Regions from separate parts of the Streptomyces sp. TAA040 genome, predicted to be linked through region 1. Evidence: riboswitches for the same ligand, from Rfam matches in the RefSeq annotation. Region 1 holds a riboswitch; each other region holds the start of a gene.
What was found. Region 1 has a riboswitch for cyclic di-AMP ahead of H300_RS0106030 (NlpC/P60 family protein). Riboswitches for the same ligand answer to the same signal wherever they lie in the genome.

Region 1 (4,092 bases):
TGGAGAACGAGGAGGTGAAGCCGAGCCGCTTGCTCTCCCGGCGCAGGATCCGCACGCAGGCGCTGTGGAAGGTGGAGACCCACATCGACTGGGCGCGCGGACCGACCAGCTCGGCCACCCGCTCCTTCATCTCGCCGGCCGCCTTGTTGGTGAAGGTGATGGCGAGCACCTGGCCGGGGTGCACTCCCCTGGCCCCCAGCAGGTACGCGATGCGGTGGGTGAGCACCCGGGTCTTGCCCGAGCCCGCCCCCGCGACGATCAGCAGCGGCCCGCCGCTGTGCACGACCGCGGCGCCCTGCTGCTCGTTCAGACCGGCCAGCAGCTCCTCCGGGTCCGTGACCGTCCGTGGAGCGCCGCCCCGGTGGAACGCGTCCCGGGGGCCGCCGGGACCGGCGAACGAGCCCGCGAACAGGCCGTCCGGCACCTCCTCCGGCTGCGGCGCGGCGGGGTGCTCGGGGTCCGGCGGCGGAGCCTCGCCCGCGGGGGGCTCCAGGTCGGCCAGGAAGCTGTCGTCGAAGAGGCTGCTCATCGCTGCCGAGTCTAAGGGCTCCCTCCGTCACCCCCGGGGCGAGCACCGGGTCCGCCGCCCCGGCACGCAGCGGTCTGCGGCTCTGTCCGGGGCCGCGGGCACCTCCTAGACTTGGCGGCATGACTGATCCCTCCGGAGCGACCGCGCCAGGACCCGGCCACGACCCCGAACTGCGGGCTTCGCACGCGGACCGGGAAGCGGTGGCCGAGACGCTGCGGGAGGCCGCCGGCGACGGCCGGATCGGCATCGACGAGCTGGAGGACCGGCTGGAGCGGGCATTCGGGGCGAAGACCTACGGCGAGCTGGAACCGCTGACCGCGGACCTGCCGACCACCGCCGGCGCCCCCGAGCCGCGCGCCGGTGAGCCGATGGTGCTCAAGGCCGGGGCCGGGGACATCACGCAGACCGGTTACTGGGTGGTGCCGTCCCGGATCACCGCCACCTCGCGGATGGGGGACGTCCGGATCGACTTCTCCCAGGCCGAGTGCCGGCAGCGCGAGGTCCACCTGGAGATCAACGCGGCGATGGGCAACGTGACGATCGTCGTGCCCCCGGGGTGGTCGGTCCGCCCCCACGGCATGCGGGTCAGCATCGGCTCGGTCCGCAACCGGGTCTCCGAGCCACCCGTCCCCGGTGCCCCGACACTGGAGCTGAGCGGGCGCACCGCGATGGGCGACGTGCGGATCCGCTACCCCAACCGCTGGGAGCAGTGGAAGCGGCAGAAGCAGCAGGAATGGCTGGCGCGGGAGCAGCAGGGCTGACGGGCGCGGGGGCCGCCCCGCCCCCGGTGCGGCGGGGCGGCCCCACATCCGCCCGGTGCGGCGCCGCCTCCTGCCCACCCGGGCCGGAGCCGATCACGGCAGGTCACCGAGCGGACGCGGAGCCGCGCGGATAACGAATCGGTTTCGGACATAGCGCGCACCCGTCTTCCCAAGAGCACCGTGTCGTGGCTACGGTGCTGCCTCAGGCGGCCCGGAGACCGTCGGCGACAGTGCCGGCACGGGCGGCCTCCGCCGAGTCCGGCATCCGCCGGAGCCGGGGACCCACCCGTGCACTTCCGGGGTGAATCGGGGCCCGCGCAGGGACCCGTAGGGCAGCCTTCCGACGCCCGAACCCGACAGCTAACCCGGTAGGCGGCCCACGGAAGGAGTTGCCGTCTTGGCGACACACCGCAAGCCGCGTGTCCCTGTGCGGCAGTCGGCCGCGCTGCGCGGAGGAACGGTGGGCGCGACCGCCGCCGCGCTCGCCTCCGTCACGCTGCTCTCGCAGAGCGCCGTCGCGGCACCCGGCGACGGCGGCCCCTCACTGGAGGAGACGCAGGAGAAGGTCGACGAGCTGCACCGGCAGGCGGGCGCCGCGACCCAGAAGTACAACGCGGCGAAGGAGAAGGCCGAGAAGCAGCGCAAGAAGTCAGACCGGCTGCTGGACGAGGTCGCCGAGCGGACCGAACGGCTGAACGACGCCCGGCGCAAGCTGGGCGGTTTCGCCGCCGCCCAGTACCGCAACGGCGGTATGTCGGAGACGGCCACCCTGCTGCTCTCCGCGGACCCGCAGGGCTACTTCCAGCAGACGCACGTGATGGAGCGGCTCACCGGTCAGCAGAAGCAGGCGGTCGGCGACTTCCAGGAGGAGCAGCGCGAGGCGGGCAACAAGCGCGACGAGGCGACGAAGAACCTCACCGAGCTGAACCGGGCCCAGACGAAGCTGGCCGAGGAGAAGAAGTCCGTCCAGGGCAAGCTCGCGGAGGCCCGCACCCTGCTGTCCGAGCTGACCGAGGAGGAGAAGGCCAGGCTGGCGGCCATCGAGCGGGAGAAGCAGCGCGAGGCCCAGGAGAAGGCACGCGCCGCGGAGCGCAAGGCGGCTGCCGAGCGGAAGGCCGCCGCCGAGGCCGCTGCCGAGCGGGAGACCGCCGCTCCGGCGTCCGGGGGCGGGCAGCCGGCCTCGCAGGAGCAGACGGCGGGCACCGGGGGGGCGGACGGATCGCAGGACACGGCCGGCAGCGGGAGGGCCTCGCAGGTACTGGCCTTCGCGAAGCGCGAGCTGGGCAAGCCCTACGTCTGGGGTGCCGCCGGCCCGAACTCGTACGACTGCTCGGGCTTCACCCAGGCGGCCTGGCGGGCGGCCGGGGTCGAGCTGCCGCGCACCACCTACGACCAGGTCGACATCGGCACGCGGGTCGCCAAGTCGCAGTTGCAGCCGGGCGACCTGGTGTTCTTCTACCCGGACGTGACCCATGTGGGCATCTATGTCGGCGGCGGCCAGATGATCCACGCCTCCAAGCCGGGCGACGACGTGAAGTACGAGTCGATCGACTACATGCCCTTCCACAGCGCGGTGCGGCCGGCCTGACGCCGGGCGGGGTCGGCCGCCCGGACCCTCGTGGGGCGGGGCCGGGCGGGCGTCACACCCACATGGTGGCGAGGAAGACGTTGAGGCAGGTCAGCGCGCCCACGGCGGCCATCGTGCCGGCGGGCACCCGCTGCTCGTCGCGCTTGACGTAGACGAGCACCAGGATCACCACCAGCACCGCGAGCTTGACAGCGACCTTGACGTGGTTCACGTCGTTGTCGGCGAGCTGGTTGAAGCCGACCAGGGCGAGGCCCGTCAGGAGCATGGTGGAGGCGCCGTGCAGCATGCCCGGCGTCAGCCGGGCCTCGCCCGCGCTCATCGCCTTCATCTGGAGGAGGAAGCCGCCGAGGAGTGCCGCGATGCCGATGATGTGCAGCCCGACAAAGAAATTGATGAGTACGTCCATGACGCGGAGCGTATCGGGGTATTAGCACACCGCAAGAGTCAGACCCGCCCCGTTCGCCACCCCGAACACAGCACAGCACCGGATGCTCCGAAATGTGCCCGGGGCACCCGGTTCCGACCACTTCGCGATCGACAGCGAAAAATACAGGTCACCGTCCGCTCACGGGGCCGATACGGCCTAGCGTCGCCGTCCATGGCAGCACATCGCAAGCCCCGCAACTCCGGCTTCCGCACTTCTCGTTGGGCCGGCCTGGCCCTGGTGGGCGCGGCGACCGCGACCGCGACCGGCTCCGGCGGTGCCGCGCACGCCGACCCGCAACCGGCCGGGGAGAAGGCCGACGTCCAGCGCATGGTGGACCGGCTCCACCACGAGGCCGAGCAGGCGACGGAGAAGTACAACGGCGCCACCGAGCGCGCCGAGCAGGCGGAGAAGAAGCTGGACGGACTGCGCGACGAGGCGTCCCGGCAGACGGCGCGCGTCAACCGCACGCGCAACGCGCTCGGTTCCCACGCGACCGCGCAGTACCGGCAGGGCGGCGCGATCGGCCCCACCGTGCAACTGGCGCTCTCCTCCGCGCCGGAGGAGTTCCTCCGGCGGGCCGCGACCGCGGACCGCGCCGGCTCCCAGCAGGCGCGCACCCTGGACCGCCTGCACAACCGGCTGCGCACCGTGCGGCAGCTGCGCAGCCAGGCCGCCGACCGCACCGAGACGCTCCGGGAGGCCCGGTCCACGGCCGAGGACCACAAGCGCACCGTGCGCAAGAAGCTCGCCGCGGCGGATCGGCTGCTGGACCGGCTCACGGCGGCCG
Region 2 (4,092 bases), on a different contig from region 1:
TGGGTGTTCGACGCTACGTTCAGCCGTCAGTCACCAGGCCGGAGTTCAGGCAGATATCACCCTCCGGCTGCCCTACGAGAGGCTCGCGCATGCTTTCCGGGACAGGCCGACACCGTCGACCCCGTCAGGCCCCTGCCGTTTTCGTCACCGCGGGGGTGACCGGAGCGGGGTTCGCGTTGCCGCTGCTCGCCGCCTCCGGCGCCCAGGCGGCGGACACCGCCACCTGGGACCAGGTGTCGGAGTGCGAGAGCGGTGGCGTCTGGAGCGCCAACGCCGAGAACGGCTACTACGGCGGACTCCAACTCACGCTGAGCACCTGGGAGAAGTACGGCGGCACGGCCTACGCCGAACGCCCCGACCTCGCCAGCCGCAACCAGCAGATAGCCATCGCCGAGCAGATACTCCAGTCCGAGGGGCCGGAGGCGTGGCCCGCCTGTGCCGGCAACGGGGGCCTGTACGAGGACCTGGGCGCGGTGCCGGACGTCGACCCCGGTGATCTGCCGCTGCCCTCCGGTTCCGGCGACTCGGGTGACGAGGACGCCGGCAGCGGCGACGGCGTCCAGGGCGGCGGGAAGAGCGGCAGCGGAGGTACGAGCGAGCAGGAGAGTCCCTCGGTCGACCCCTCCGGCTCCTCCTCGGGGAAGCCGTCCGAGAACGCCGACGAGGAGTCGGGCGACGGGAAGTCGCCCCAGGCCTCGACCTCGCCGGATCCGACCGGCTCCGCCTCCGCGCAGGGGGAGAGCGCGGACGAGGACGGCACCGGGACCGGCAAGCACCGCGGCAGCCCCGACCCCGGCGAGCAGGTGCAGGAGCGCGACGAGACGGACCGCGGCTCCGGCCGGGACGCCGACCGCGAAGAGCTCGCTCCGGAGGACTACGAGGTCGAGCAGGGCGATTCGCTGTCCGGGATCGCCGAGGACCACGAGATGGACGGCTGGACGGGCCTCTACGAGGGCAACCAAGCGGTTGTCGGTTCGGATCCCGACCTGATCCACCCCGGGCTGCGCCTGGAGGTCGGCCTGGAGGCAGCCGGCCAGCAGACGGACTGATCCGTCCCTGCGGGGGCGGCCTCCGGTCCGGCATCGCCGATCGTGGCCGCCCTGCGGCTTCGCGCCCCGCCGCCTCGTGCCCGCGGCCGCGTATGGCGTTCCCCGCCCCGGGTGCGGGGCTGCCCGGCCCTGAGCGGCGCTCTCCGGCCCGTGCGGCCCCTCGACGCCGCGCCCCTGTGGCGCCCTCCGCGCGGGACGCATGGCCCCCCGGTGGCATCCCGCCGGTCCCGGTGCCCTGGCCCCGGTCTCTTCCCCCGGCGGTCCCGTGGCCCACGCCCGGTCCGCCCCGCCCCGCCCCGCCGCCGGCCGTACCCGGTCCGTCCCGCAGCCCTGCGCCGCGGACCACCGTGCGCGGGGGCCTCGCGAGCGGGCGGCGCCCGGGGCTCCGAACGGGTGATCCGCGGCACGTTCCGGGCCGGTTGCCCGGCTCCGGCCCCGTTCGATCGGGGGACGGGCGGGTCCGCGGCGACCGCCGTGGGACCCGTGCGGACCCTGGGCTCCCGCCCGGGGCCGGGCGGCACCCGGCGGAGGGGCGGGGGGGCGACGCGCCCGCGCTGTACGCAGCCACAACGCACTTCGACACGCCGCCACGTCCGGCTCAACCCGCTTCCTGACCGGCACGGATGTCCGGTTTGCGGAAATGTGAGCCTGATCTCCCGCCGTGACCGCCGTGTCCCTGCAATGGAGCAGGGTAGGTGCCGCCCGACCTGCGACGATTTGCATTTCATCAGTCAAATCGACGGTATTGATCGCTATCGAGGATGTTTGATCGCTTAGGGGTGCTGTGTTTACGGTCGTGCTCGTTCGCTACTGCGGACCTCGATGACCGTCACGCCGAATCCTGCCGGCGGTCGCCGGGAAACCGTCGCGTACAGCGCCGTTGGCAGGAGCGGGGGAACCAGGTAAGCGCCGCTCAGGCGGCTTGGGGTGAAGTCCGGCACGTGTGCCGGACCGGGCCACTCACGTCCCGAACCCGACAGCTCACCTCGTAGGCGTCGGTGAGGAAGAAACACAGCATGCTGTTCTCCACCAAGGGTCGTCACAGCTCCTCGTCCAGGACCGCCCGCGCGGTCACCCTGGCAGCCTCCGCCGGTGCACTCGTCGCCCTCCCGCTGGTCGGCGCCACCGGTGCCCAGGCCGCCTCGGTCGACACCTGGGACGCGGTCGCGCAGTGCGAGTCCGGCGGCGACTGGTCGATCAACACCGGCAACGGCTACTACGGCGGCCTGCAGTTCTCCCAGTCCAGCTGGGCGGCGGCCGGCGGCACCAGCTACGCTCCCCGTGCGGACCTGGCCAGCAAGGGTCAGCAGATCGCCACCGCCGAGCGGCTGCTCGACATGCAGGGCCCGGGTGCCTGGGCCTGTGCCGGAGCCGGCAACCTGACCTCCGGCGGAGCGGACGCCCAGGTCGACACCGGTGGCAGCGCCCCGGAGCAGACCGCCGAGCAGCCGGCCCAGTCCGAGCAGCAGGCGGCCCCGCAGGAGCGCGAGGCCCAGCCCGAGCGCCCGTCCCGCTCGCAGGGCTCCGGTGACTACACCGTGAAGTCCGGCGACACGCTCGGCTCGATCGCCGCGGCTAACGGAAGCAGCTGGAAGCAGGTCTACACCGAGAACAAGTCGGTCATCGGCGGCGACCCCAACCTGATCTTCCCCGGTCAGCTCCTGAACCTCTGAGTCCCACCGGCCCGGTGACCTGCCGGGACCGCTGAGACGGTGTACGAAGGACCCGGCCCGACGGATCGCACGATCCGCTCGGGCCGGGTCTTTCTTCATCACCGGAACAAAACTTCCCCGCCGGCGAATCCTCGCTGAGCTGCGGCTTCACCCGGCGTTCCGGTCCACGACACGGACCGGGGACCCCGCGGGGGCGGGGAGACCGTTAGGCTCACGGGTCAGGAACCAGACACACACGAAGGAGAACCTCGTGCCGTCCATCGACGTCGTCGTAGCCCGCGAGATCCTCGACTCGCGAGGCAACCCCACGGTCGAGGTCGAGGTCGGCCTCGACGACAGCAGCACCGGTCGTGCCGCTGTTCCGTCCGGTGCCTCCACCGGTGCGTTCGAGGCCCTCGAACTCCGCGACGGTGACAAGGGCCGCTACGGCGGCAAGGGCGTCGAGAAAGCCGTCCTCGCCGTCATCGAGCAGATCGGCCCCGAGCTGGTCGGCTACGACGCCACCGAGCAGCGGCTGATCGACCAGGCGATGTTCGACCTGGACGCCACCGCGGACAAGTCCTCGCTCGGCGCCAACGCGATCCTCGGCGTCTCGCTGGCCGTGGCGCACGCCGCTTCCGAGGCCTCCGACCTGCCGCTCTTCCGCTACCTCGGGGGCCCCAACGCGCACCTGCTGCCGGTGCCGATGATGAACATTGTGAACGGCGGCTCGCACGCCGACTCGAACGTGGACATCCAGGAGTTCATGATCGCTCCGATCGGCGCGGAGTCCTTCTCGGAGGCGCTGCGCTGGGGCACCGAGACGTACCACGCGCTCAAGGGCGTCCTCAAGGAGCGCGGCCTGGCCACCGGACTGGGCGACGAGGGCGGCTTCGCCCCGAACCTCGGCTCCAACCGCGAGGCGCTCGACCTGATCCTGGAAGCGATCCAGAAGGCCGGCTACACTCCCGGCCGGGACATCGCCCTGGCCCTGGACGCCGCCGCCTCCGAGTTCTACAAGGACGGCTCCTACGCGTTCGAGGGGCAGACGCGCACCGCCGAGCAGATGACCGACTACTATGCCGAGCTGGTCGCGGCATACCCGCTGGTCTCCATCGAGGACCCGCTGTACGAGGACGACTGGGACGGCTGGAAGACCATCACCTCGCGTCTCGGCGACAAGGTCCAGCTGGTCGGCGACGACCTGTTCGTCACCAACCCGGAACGGCTCCAGCGCGGCATCGACGAGCAGTCCGCCAACGCGCTGCTGGTGAAGGTGAACCAGATCGGTTCGCTGACCGAGGCCCTGGACGCCGTCGAGCTCGCCCAGCGCAACGGTTTCAAGTGCATGATGTCCCACCGGTCCGGCGAGACCGAGGACGTCACCATCG
Region 3 (4,092 bases), on a different contig from region 1:
CCAACGGCTGGAACCTCTACGTCGGCGGCAACGGGGGCGCCACTCCGCGGCACGCCGACCTGCTCGCCCAGGACCTCTCGGACGCCGGGCTGGTCCGGCTGATAGACCGCTTCCTGATGTTCTACATCCGCACCGCGGAACGGCTGGAACGCACCTCGGTGTGGCTGGAGCGCATCGAGGGCGGCCTCGGCCACGTCCGGGAGGTGGTGGTGGACGACGCCTTGGGCATCTGCGCCGAGCTGGAGGCGCTGATGGCCTCGCACGTCTCAGACTACCGGGACGAATGGGCTGAAACCCTCGCCGACCCGGAGAAGCTCCGCCGCTTCGTCTCCTTCGTCAACGCTCCCGGCACACCCGACCCCTCGGTGCGGTTCGTCGGCGAGCGCGAGCAGGTCAAACCCGATCTGACCCTGCTGGCGGGGCCGGAGATCCCCGTCCGCCGCCTCGAAGGGAGCGCCACCCGATGAGCCCGACCCGCCCTTCCCCCGTCACGGCCGCCGAACCCGCCGACTCTCCCCCGTGCCCGCTCCCGAGCGGCGGACCGCACCCGAACACCGGGGCGTCCACCGACGCCGGGGCGCACCCGGCCGACGGCGGGACGGCCGCCCGGATCGAGGTGCGGGCCGGGGACTCCTGGCATCCGGTCTGCGCTCCCGGCGACCTGGTGCCGGGCCGCGGAGTCGCGGCACTGCTCCCGGACGGGCGGCAGATCGCCGTCTTCACCGACCGCAGCGGCGGCGTCCACGCGGTGGACAACCGGGATCCGTTCACCGGTGCGTACGTGCTCTCGCGCGGACTACTCGGGTCCGCGGCGGGCCGGCCGTTCGTGGCCTCCCCGCTGCTCAAGCAGCGCTTCGACCTGGCGACGGGCCGCTGCCTGGACGACGACTCGGTCATCGTCCGCACCCATCCGGCCCGCCTGACCGGCACCGGCGAGCCGCCGCCCTGAGCACCGGCGAATCGCGTCCCGCCGCCCGTCGGGATGGCGGGACGCGACCGATTCATCCAGCAACGTCGCGTCACAAAAGCCCCTCAAAGTCACCTCGCACCCAAAACGGACAAGCGGTGTGGCAGTCAAGAGGTGGGTGATTTCGGAACCTGACACCCTCTCAGCTTCCACGGGTCGGGAATGCACCGATATAAGGAAGCACGAGACGGTTCGGGTGACCGGACTCACAGGACCGCGCCCCCGTACAATTGCACCTCGTCGGCCACTTCTCGCCTCAGCGTCAATTCCCCTGCTCAGTGCGGTTTTTATGTGCACATGCAAGCCCGCACGTCCGTGACGTCGGAAATGATCGATCTCACAGCGCGCCGAAAATGCTCCCATGCGACCCCCGGAGCGGCTGAGCAAAACCTGGTTTCGCTTGTCCCGGCCAAATCGTTGTGATTACCGTTCATCCCGCCACCGCATCCCGTGCGGAGGTCCCACGCCGGTCACGCCGAATCCTGCCGCCGGTAGAGGGAAACGACTGCATCAGGCCGGCAGGAGCGGGGGAACCAAGGTAAGTGCCGGACCGCGGAGCACGCGGGTCGGCTAGGGGTGAAGCCATGCGCCACCGGATCACGGTGGGGGATGGCCGGGCAGCTCCAGCCCGAATCCGACAGCTCACCTCGCAGGCGCAGGAGAGGACTCAACCCATGTCTCGTGGTCGCCACCGTCGTCCGCGCAAACCCCTGATGTCCCGTCAGGTCTCCAAGGTCTCGCTCGCCCTCACCGCGGGCGGTGCCGGTATCGCTGCTCCGCTGATCACCGCGGGTTCCGCGAACGCGGCCCCGGTCTCCGTGTGGGACAAGGTCGCCGAGTGCGAGAGCACCGGCAACTGGTCGATCAACACCGGAAACGGCTTCTACGGCGGTCTCCAGTTCCAGCAGTCGAGCTGGGCGGCTGCCGGCGGCACGCAGTACGCACCGCGCGCCGACCTCGCCACGAAGGACCAGCAGATAGCCGCCGCCGAGAAGCTCCTGGAGATGCAGGGCCCGGGCGCCTGGCCGGTCTGCGGCCCGCGTGCCGGCCTGAGCCAGGACAGCGGCACGCCGGACATCGCCCCGGACGGCGCGCAGAACAACGCCTCCGAGTCCGGCGCGAAGACCGAGCAGCAGTCGGAGCAGGCCGCGCAGCCGAAGAAGTCCGAGCCGCAGGCCGCCGAGCAGAAGAAGGCCGCGGCCGCGAAGTCGGAGGGCTCGCACGACTACACCGTCGCCAGCGGCGACACCCTCCACAACATCGCGGTCGCGGAGCACGTGCGGGGCGGCTGGCAGACCGTCTACGAGCAGAACCGCGAGACAGTCGGCAGCGACCCGGACCTGATCTTCCCCGGCCAGCGGCTCAGCCTGGACGGCAGCGGCGGTACGTCGGACGCCCCCGCCGAGAAGTCGAGTGCTCCCGCCGAGCAGCCGAAGCAGCAGTCGGCCGAGAAGCAGGAGCCGAAGCAGGAGAAGCCCGAGCCGAAGCCGGAACCCGTGGAGGAGCAGAGCCAGGAGCCCGCTGCTCCGGCCGAGGCCGCCACCACCGGCGGGTTCACCGCGCCGGTGGACGGTGCGCCCAGCACCGCCTACCGCGCATCGGGCGGAAGCTGGTCGAGCGGTTACCACACCGGAGTGGACTTCTCCGTCGGCACCGGCACCTCGGTCCGTTCGGTCGGCACCGGCACTGTGGTCTCCGCGGGCTGGGGCGGCGCCTACGGCAACGAGGTCGTCGTCAAGCACGCGGACGGGCGCTACAGCCAGTACGCCCACCTCTCCTCGCTCTCCGTCTCCGCCGGCCAGAGCGTCGGCGCCGGCGACCAGCTCGGCCTGTCGGGCTCGACCGGCAACAGCACCGGCCCGCACCTGCACTTCGAGGTCCGCACGGGCCCGTCGTACGGCTCGGACATCGACCCGCTGGCCTACCTGCGCGACAACGGCGTCTCCCTCTGAGCGACGCTCCCCCAAGGGGACGAGAGACCGGCCGTGCCCCTCACGAGGGGCACGGCCGGTTCTTCCGTCCGCCGGTGCGCCTCCGCCCGGCGGAGTCGGGAGGGGCGGCGGGGCCTCCGCACAAGGTCTCCCACCGTCCCCCTCCCGGGGACCGGGGCCACCGCCGCAGTGAGGGTCAGGGCGCGGCGGCGACCCCGGAGGTCGCGGTCGTGTCAGCGGCTGTCGCTCCCGGTGCTCCGTGCCGCGGCCCGGCCGGCTTCCAGCCGGGCGACCGGGATCCGGAAGGGAGAACAGGAGACGTAGTCCAGGCCGACCTCGTGGAAGAAGTGCACCGACTCGGGGTCGCCGCCGTGCTCCCCGCAGACCCCGAGCTTCAGCTCCGGCCGAGTGGCCCGCCCCGCCTCCGCCGCGTCCCGGACCAGCTTGCCCACCCCGTCCAGGTCGATCGTCTCGAAGGGGGAGACGCCGAAGATGCCCTTCTCCAGGTAGGCGGTGAAGAAGCTGGCCTCGACGTCGTCCCGACTGAACCCCCACACCGTCTGGGTCAGGTCGTTGGTGCCGAAGGAGAAGAAGTCGGCGGACTCGGCGATCTGGCCCGCGGTGAGCGCCGCCCGGGGCAGCTCGATCATGGTGCCGAGGGTGAGACCCAGCTCCACCCCGTAGGCCGCCTCCACCTCGGCGATCACCCGCTCCGCGTCGTCCCGGACGATCTCCAGCTCCTGGACGGTGCCGACCAGCGGGATCATGATCTCCGCCCGCGGGTCGGCCTTGGCACCCTTGCGTTCGGCGGCGGCCTCGGCGATCGCCCGCACCTGCATGCTGAACAGCCCGGGCACGACCAGCCCGAGGCGTACCCCGCGCAGCCCGAGCATCGGGTTCTGCTCGTGCAGCCGGTGGACGGCCTGGAGGAGCCGGAGGTCGTTCTCGTTGGCGTCCCGTCGGGACTCGGCCAGCGCGACCCGTACCGACAGCTCGGTGATGTCCGGCAGGAACTCGTGCAGCGGCGGGTCGAGCAGCCGCACCGTCACCGGCAGCCCGTCCATGGACTCGAAGAGCTCCTTGAAGTCGCCCTTCTGGAGGGGCAACAGCGCACCGAGGGCGGACTCCCGCTCGGCGTCGGTGTCCGCGAGGATGAGGTGCTCCACCAGTTCCCGGCGCTCGCCGAGGAACATG
Region 4 (4,092 bases), on a different contig from region 1:
CACGCTCCTCGGGCGTCTGCATGGGGCCAGCGTACGGCCGAAGGCCGCTTTCCGGGGGCACGGCGGCCGGGGAGGCGCCTCGCGGAACGGCGGCGGCGCAGGCCGTCGTCCCAGGAGGCGGACGGGGGGGTGCGACGGCGGGTCGGCGCGGGAGGACAGTGCCCGTACCGGACCGGTCGCCACCGCGTGCGAAACTGGTCTAGACAACTGTTCCGAAGGAAGGGCAACATCATGGCTGAGCGCCGCGTCTCCGTCGGTTGGACCGAGGGCCTGCACGCCCGTCCCGCCTCCATCTTCGTCCGCGCCGCGACCGCCGCCGGCATCCCCGTAACCGTCGCCAAGAGCGGCGGAGCGCCCGTCAACGCCGCATCGATGCTGGCCGTCCTCGGACTCGGCGCCGAGGGCGGCGAGGAGGTCGTCCTGGCGTCCGACGCCGAAGGCGCGGACGCGGCGCTGGGCCGGCTGGCGAAACTGGTCGCCGAGGGGCTCGAGGAACTGCCCGAGGCTGTCTGAAGAATTCTCCGGGCAGCACCGGGTGGAAACTCAGGTAAAGGTGGCGGATCGACGGATCTGCCGCCTTTCCCCTGCCCGCAGGTATTCGGGCAGGGGAGAATCACCCCGCAAAATTCTCCGCCCTTTGTATACACGGTGTGTTAAACGCGGCCGCGTTCGTTGTTTACAGCAGGTTTCGAACTCCTCACCGCCGCGGGGTGCCGCCGCCGGCGCACTGCCACCGGACGCTCCACGTGCGCCGCGGCGAGCGCGCGGGCCCGCTCCGGCTCCCGGCGGGCGATGGCGTCCACGAGCGCACCGTGCTCCTGCCAGACCGCCGTGGCCCCCACCGGCGGCTCAACCGCCGGGGCCGCGTACATCCAGGTGATCTTCCGGCGGAGCTGGGTCAGCAGCGCAGCCAGCGCCGGGCTCCCCGACGCCTGTGCGAGGGTCTCGTGGTACCAGTCCCCCAGCGCGTGCAGATCCGACAACTGCCCCTGCTCAGCGCGCTGTCGGCCGAGCCGCACCAGGCCCCGCAGCACCCTGACATGCGCCTCGGAACGGCGCTGCGCCGCACGGGCGGCGCCCAGCGGCTCCAACAGCGCACGAATGTCCAGCAGGTCGGCCGCCTCCTGCTCGGTGGGTTCGGCGACATGGGCGCCGACATGCCTGCGGGTGGTCACGAAGCCCTCCGACTCCAGCATCCGCAGCGCCTCGCGCACCGGCACACGGGACACCCCGTACCTGCGGGCGAGCTGCTCCTCGGTCAGCCGCGCGCCCGGCGGAAAAGCACCGGAGACGATGTCGTCCCGAACCGCTGTGCATACCGTGTGCGCCGCAATGCGCATGGCCCTACCTCCGGCGTAATCCCCGCGTTTCGAGATGTCGCTGAGTCGAACTCTATTCCACTCGGCGGGCTCTTTTGATGCCCGTCCCTGATCGGGTGGAAAACGCGCGGGCCGGCCGCGGGAGAACAGCACAGGACCCCCGGATGTCGCACCCGGGGGTCCTGTGTTCGTCCGCACCGGCCGTCGCACCGGCACGGACCGTTCAGCGGGGGACGGGACTCACAGCCCGACGCCCTTGCCTCGGAGGTAGGCCAGCGGATCGATGTCCGAGCCGTACGAGGGGCCGGTACGCGCCTCGAAGTGCAGGTGCGGTCCCGTCGAGTTGCCGGTGGAACCGACGCGGCCGATGCCCTGGGCGGCGTCGACCTGCTGGCCGGCCCGTACACCCATCGACGACAGGTGACCGTACTGGGTGTAGCCGCCGTCCCGGTGCCGGATCACGATGTTGTTCCCGTAGGCGCCGCCCCAGCCCGCCTCGACGACGGTGCCGGCACCGGTCGCGCGCACCGGGGTGCCGGACGCAGCGGCGAAGTCGATACCGCTGTGACTCCCGGAGGACCACCGGGAACCACCCGTGCGGTACTGCGTCGTGACCGGGGAACCGGTAACGGGAGCAACGAAGGCCGCGGCGCGCTTGGCACTGCGGGCCGCCTTCGTCGCGCCGGACCGGGAGCCGGCGGCCCGCTCGGCCGCCCGGTCCTTCTTCGCCTTCGCCTTCTTCGCGGCTCGGGCCTTCTTCGCCGCCTCGGCCTTCGCGGCTTCCGCCGCGCGGTGCTGGACATCGGCCTGGGCCGATACGCCCTGCACGGTCGCGTTGCCGAGGGCGATCGCCTGGCCGATCCCGGCCACACGCAACGCGCTGTCGGCCGCCGCCACCGGGGAGCCGGCGAAGACACCGGCCACCAGGCCGACGGTCAGGGTGCTCGCGCCGGCGATCCGGGCTCCGGTCCGCACGGCACGGCTGGGGCGCCGCCAGGAGGCGGCAGCATGCTTGAACGCCATGGCAGGCGTGCTCCTTTCCTTCCTTCACGCCTACCGGGTTAGCTGACGGGTTCGGAGCAGGAAGGTCTCCTACCGGCGCATTTCACTGGGAAGCGCCCGGATTCACCCCAAGGACTTCGGTGGGTCCCCGGCTCCCTCACGGGGACTCGGCGTTCGCTGCGCGTCGGCCGCGGCGCGGACACTTCTGACGGCAGCGCAACCGAAGCTAAACCGGACATCTCGCTGCTACCAAACCGATCTCGTCCTTTGTCGCCCATCCCACAGGAATCACACCCGCATATCATCCCAATACGGACAAAAATCGACCCCTGCTTGCCGGAAACCCGAAACAGGGGTCGACGCACGGCGGGCCGGGCGGCGGCGCAGCTACGTCCCGCCCGGCCCGACCGCGGACGGACGCGGGCCGGTGCGGCTACTGGCCGCCGACCACCCGGACCTCCCCGATGCCCAGCTCGCGCACCGGCTCGGCGATCTGCTCGGCGTCCCCGACCAGCACCGTGACCAGGCGGTCCACCGGGAAGGCGTTCACCGCGGCGGCCGTCGCCTCCACCGTGCCGGTCTCCGCGAGGCCGACGTACAGCCGGCCCTGGAAGTCGTCCGGCAGGTGCTGCTCGACCTGGTCGGCGAGGGTGTCCGCCACCGCGGCGGCGGTCTCGTACCGCAGCGGGGCGACGCCCACGAGGTTCTGCACGGCGACGTCCCGCTCCTCGTCCGTGAGGCCCTCCGCTGCGAGCGTCCGCAGCACCTGCCAGAGGTCGGCCAGCGCCGGCCCGGTGACGTCGGTGGCCACCGAGCCGCTGATCGCCAGCATGGCGGCGCCGGTGCCCTCCGGAGTGGAGCGCAGGACCTGGCTGAAGGCCCGCACCCCGTAGGTGTAGCCCTTGTCCTCACGCAGCACCCGGTCCAACCGGGAGGTGAGGGTCCCGCCGAGGCAGTAGGTGCCCAGCACCTGGGCCGGCCACACCCGATCGTGCCGATCGGCGCCGATCCGCCCGATGAGGATCTGGGTCTGCACCGAACCGGGACGGTCCACGACGACCACCCGGCCGGTGTCGTCCGCCGTGATCGGCGGGACCGGCCGGGGCTCGGCAGTGGAGCCGGTCCACGCCCCGAGCGTCTCCTCCAGCGCGGCGGCGAGGTCCACGCCGGTGAAGTCGCCGACGACCACCGCGGTGGCGGCGGCCGGGCGCACATGGGCCTCGTAGAAGGCCCGTACGGCCGCCGCGTCCACCCGGGCGACCGTGCCCTCGGTGCCCTGGCGCGGCCGGGACATCCGCGAGTCGGCCGGGAACAGCTCCCCGGAGAGGGCGATGGCCGCCCGGCGCGCCGGACTGGCCAGCTCGTGCGCGATCTCGTCCAGCCGGTTGCGCACCAGCCGGGCCACCTCGGCGTCGGGGAAGGCAGGCGCGCGCAGCGCGTCGGCCAGCAGCCCGAGCGCCTGCCGGAGGCGGGAAGCGGGGACCTCCAGTGAGACCCGCAGGCCCGGGTGGTCGGCGTGCGCGCCCCAGGTGGCGCCGCAGCGCTCCAGTTCGGCGGCGAAGTCCTCGGCACTGTGCTTGTCGGTGCCCTCGCTGAGAGCGCGAGCCATCAGTGTCGCGACGCCGTCGAGGCCGGCCGGCTCCGCTTCGAGCGGGGCGACCAGGTTGACCTCGACCGCGACGACCTGCTGGCCGGGGCGGTGGCAGGTGAGCACCGTCAGACCGTTGGCCAGGGCGCCGCGCTCGGGAGCCGGGAAGGCCCACGGCTTGGG

Region 2: linked by a shared signal. The riboswitch ahead of H300_RS0109740 (transglycosylase family protein) and the one ahead of H300_RS0106030 (NlpC/P60 family protein) in region 1 are both predicted to bind cyclic di-AMP.
Region 3: linked by a shared signal. The riboswitch ahead of H300_RS0104065 (transglycosylase family protein) and the one ahead of H300_RS0106030 (NlpC/P60 family protein) in region 1 are both predicted to bind cyclic di-AMP.
Region 4: linked by a shared signal. The riboswitch ahead of H300_RS0115155 (M23 family metallopeptidase) and the one ahead of H300_RS0106030 (NlpC/P60 family protein) in region 1 are both predicted to bind cyclic di-AMP.

What each region holds. Positions count from the first base shown of each region.
Region 1 covers NZ_AUKR01000006.1:68,952-73,043, reverse strand. Annotated here, with positions in the region: gene pcrA (DNA helicase PcrA) at 1-529, opposite strand, end outside; gene H300_RS0106040 (DUF1707 and DUF2154 domain-containing protein) at 649-1,290, shown strand; cyclic di-AMP (ydaO/yuaA leader) riboswitch at 1,531-1,681, shown strand; gene H300_RS0106030 (NlpC/P60 family protein) at 1,688-2,878, shown strand; gene H300_RS0106025 (hypothetical protein) at 2,931-3,284, opposite strand; gene H300_RS0106020 (C40 family peptidase) at 3,477-4,092, shown strand, end outside.
Region 2 covers NZ_AUKR01000009.1:128,227-132,318, forward strand. Annotated here, with positions in the region: gene H300_RS0109735 (transglycosylase family protein) at 156-1,049, shown strand; cyclic di-AMP (ydaO/yuaA leader) riboswitch at 1,915-2,059, shown strand; gene H300_RS0109740 (transglycosylase family protein) at 2,066-2,722, shown strand; gene eno (phosphopyruvate hydratase) at 2,973-4,092, shown strand, end outside.
Region 3 covers NZ_AUKR01000005.1:23,893-27,984, forward strand. Annotated here, with positions in the region: gene nirB (nitrite reductase large subunit NirB) at 1-467, shown strand, start outside; gene nirD (nitrite reductase small subunit NirD) at 611-949, shown strand; cyclic di-AMP (ydaO/yuaA leader) riboswitch at 1,460-1,638, shown strand; gene H300_RS0104065 (transglycosylase family protein) at 1,642-2,919, shown strand; gene ppdK (pyruvate, phosphate dikinase) at 3,132-4,092, opposite strand, start outside.
Region 4 covers NZ_AUKR01000015.1:103,702-107,793, reverse strand. Annotated here, with positions in the region: gene H300_RS0115170 (GNAT family N-acetyltransferase) at 1-22, opposite strand, end outside; gene H300_RS0115165 (HPr family phosphocarrier protein) at 232-513, shown strand; gene H300_RS0115160 (GntR family transcriptional regulator) at 654-1,340, opposite strand; gene H300_RS0115155 (M23 family metallopeptidase) at 1,560-2,342, opposite strand; cyclic di-AMP (ydaO/yuaA leader) riboswitch at 2,355-2,504, opposite strand; gene H300_RS0115150 (M16 family metallopeptidase) at 2,755-4,092, opposite strand, start outside.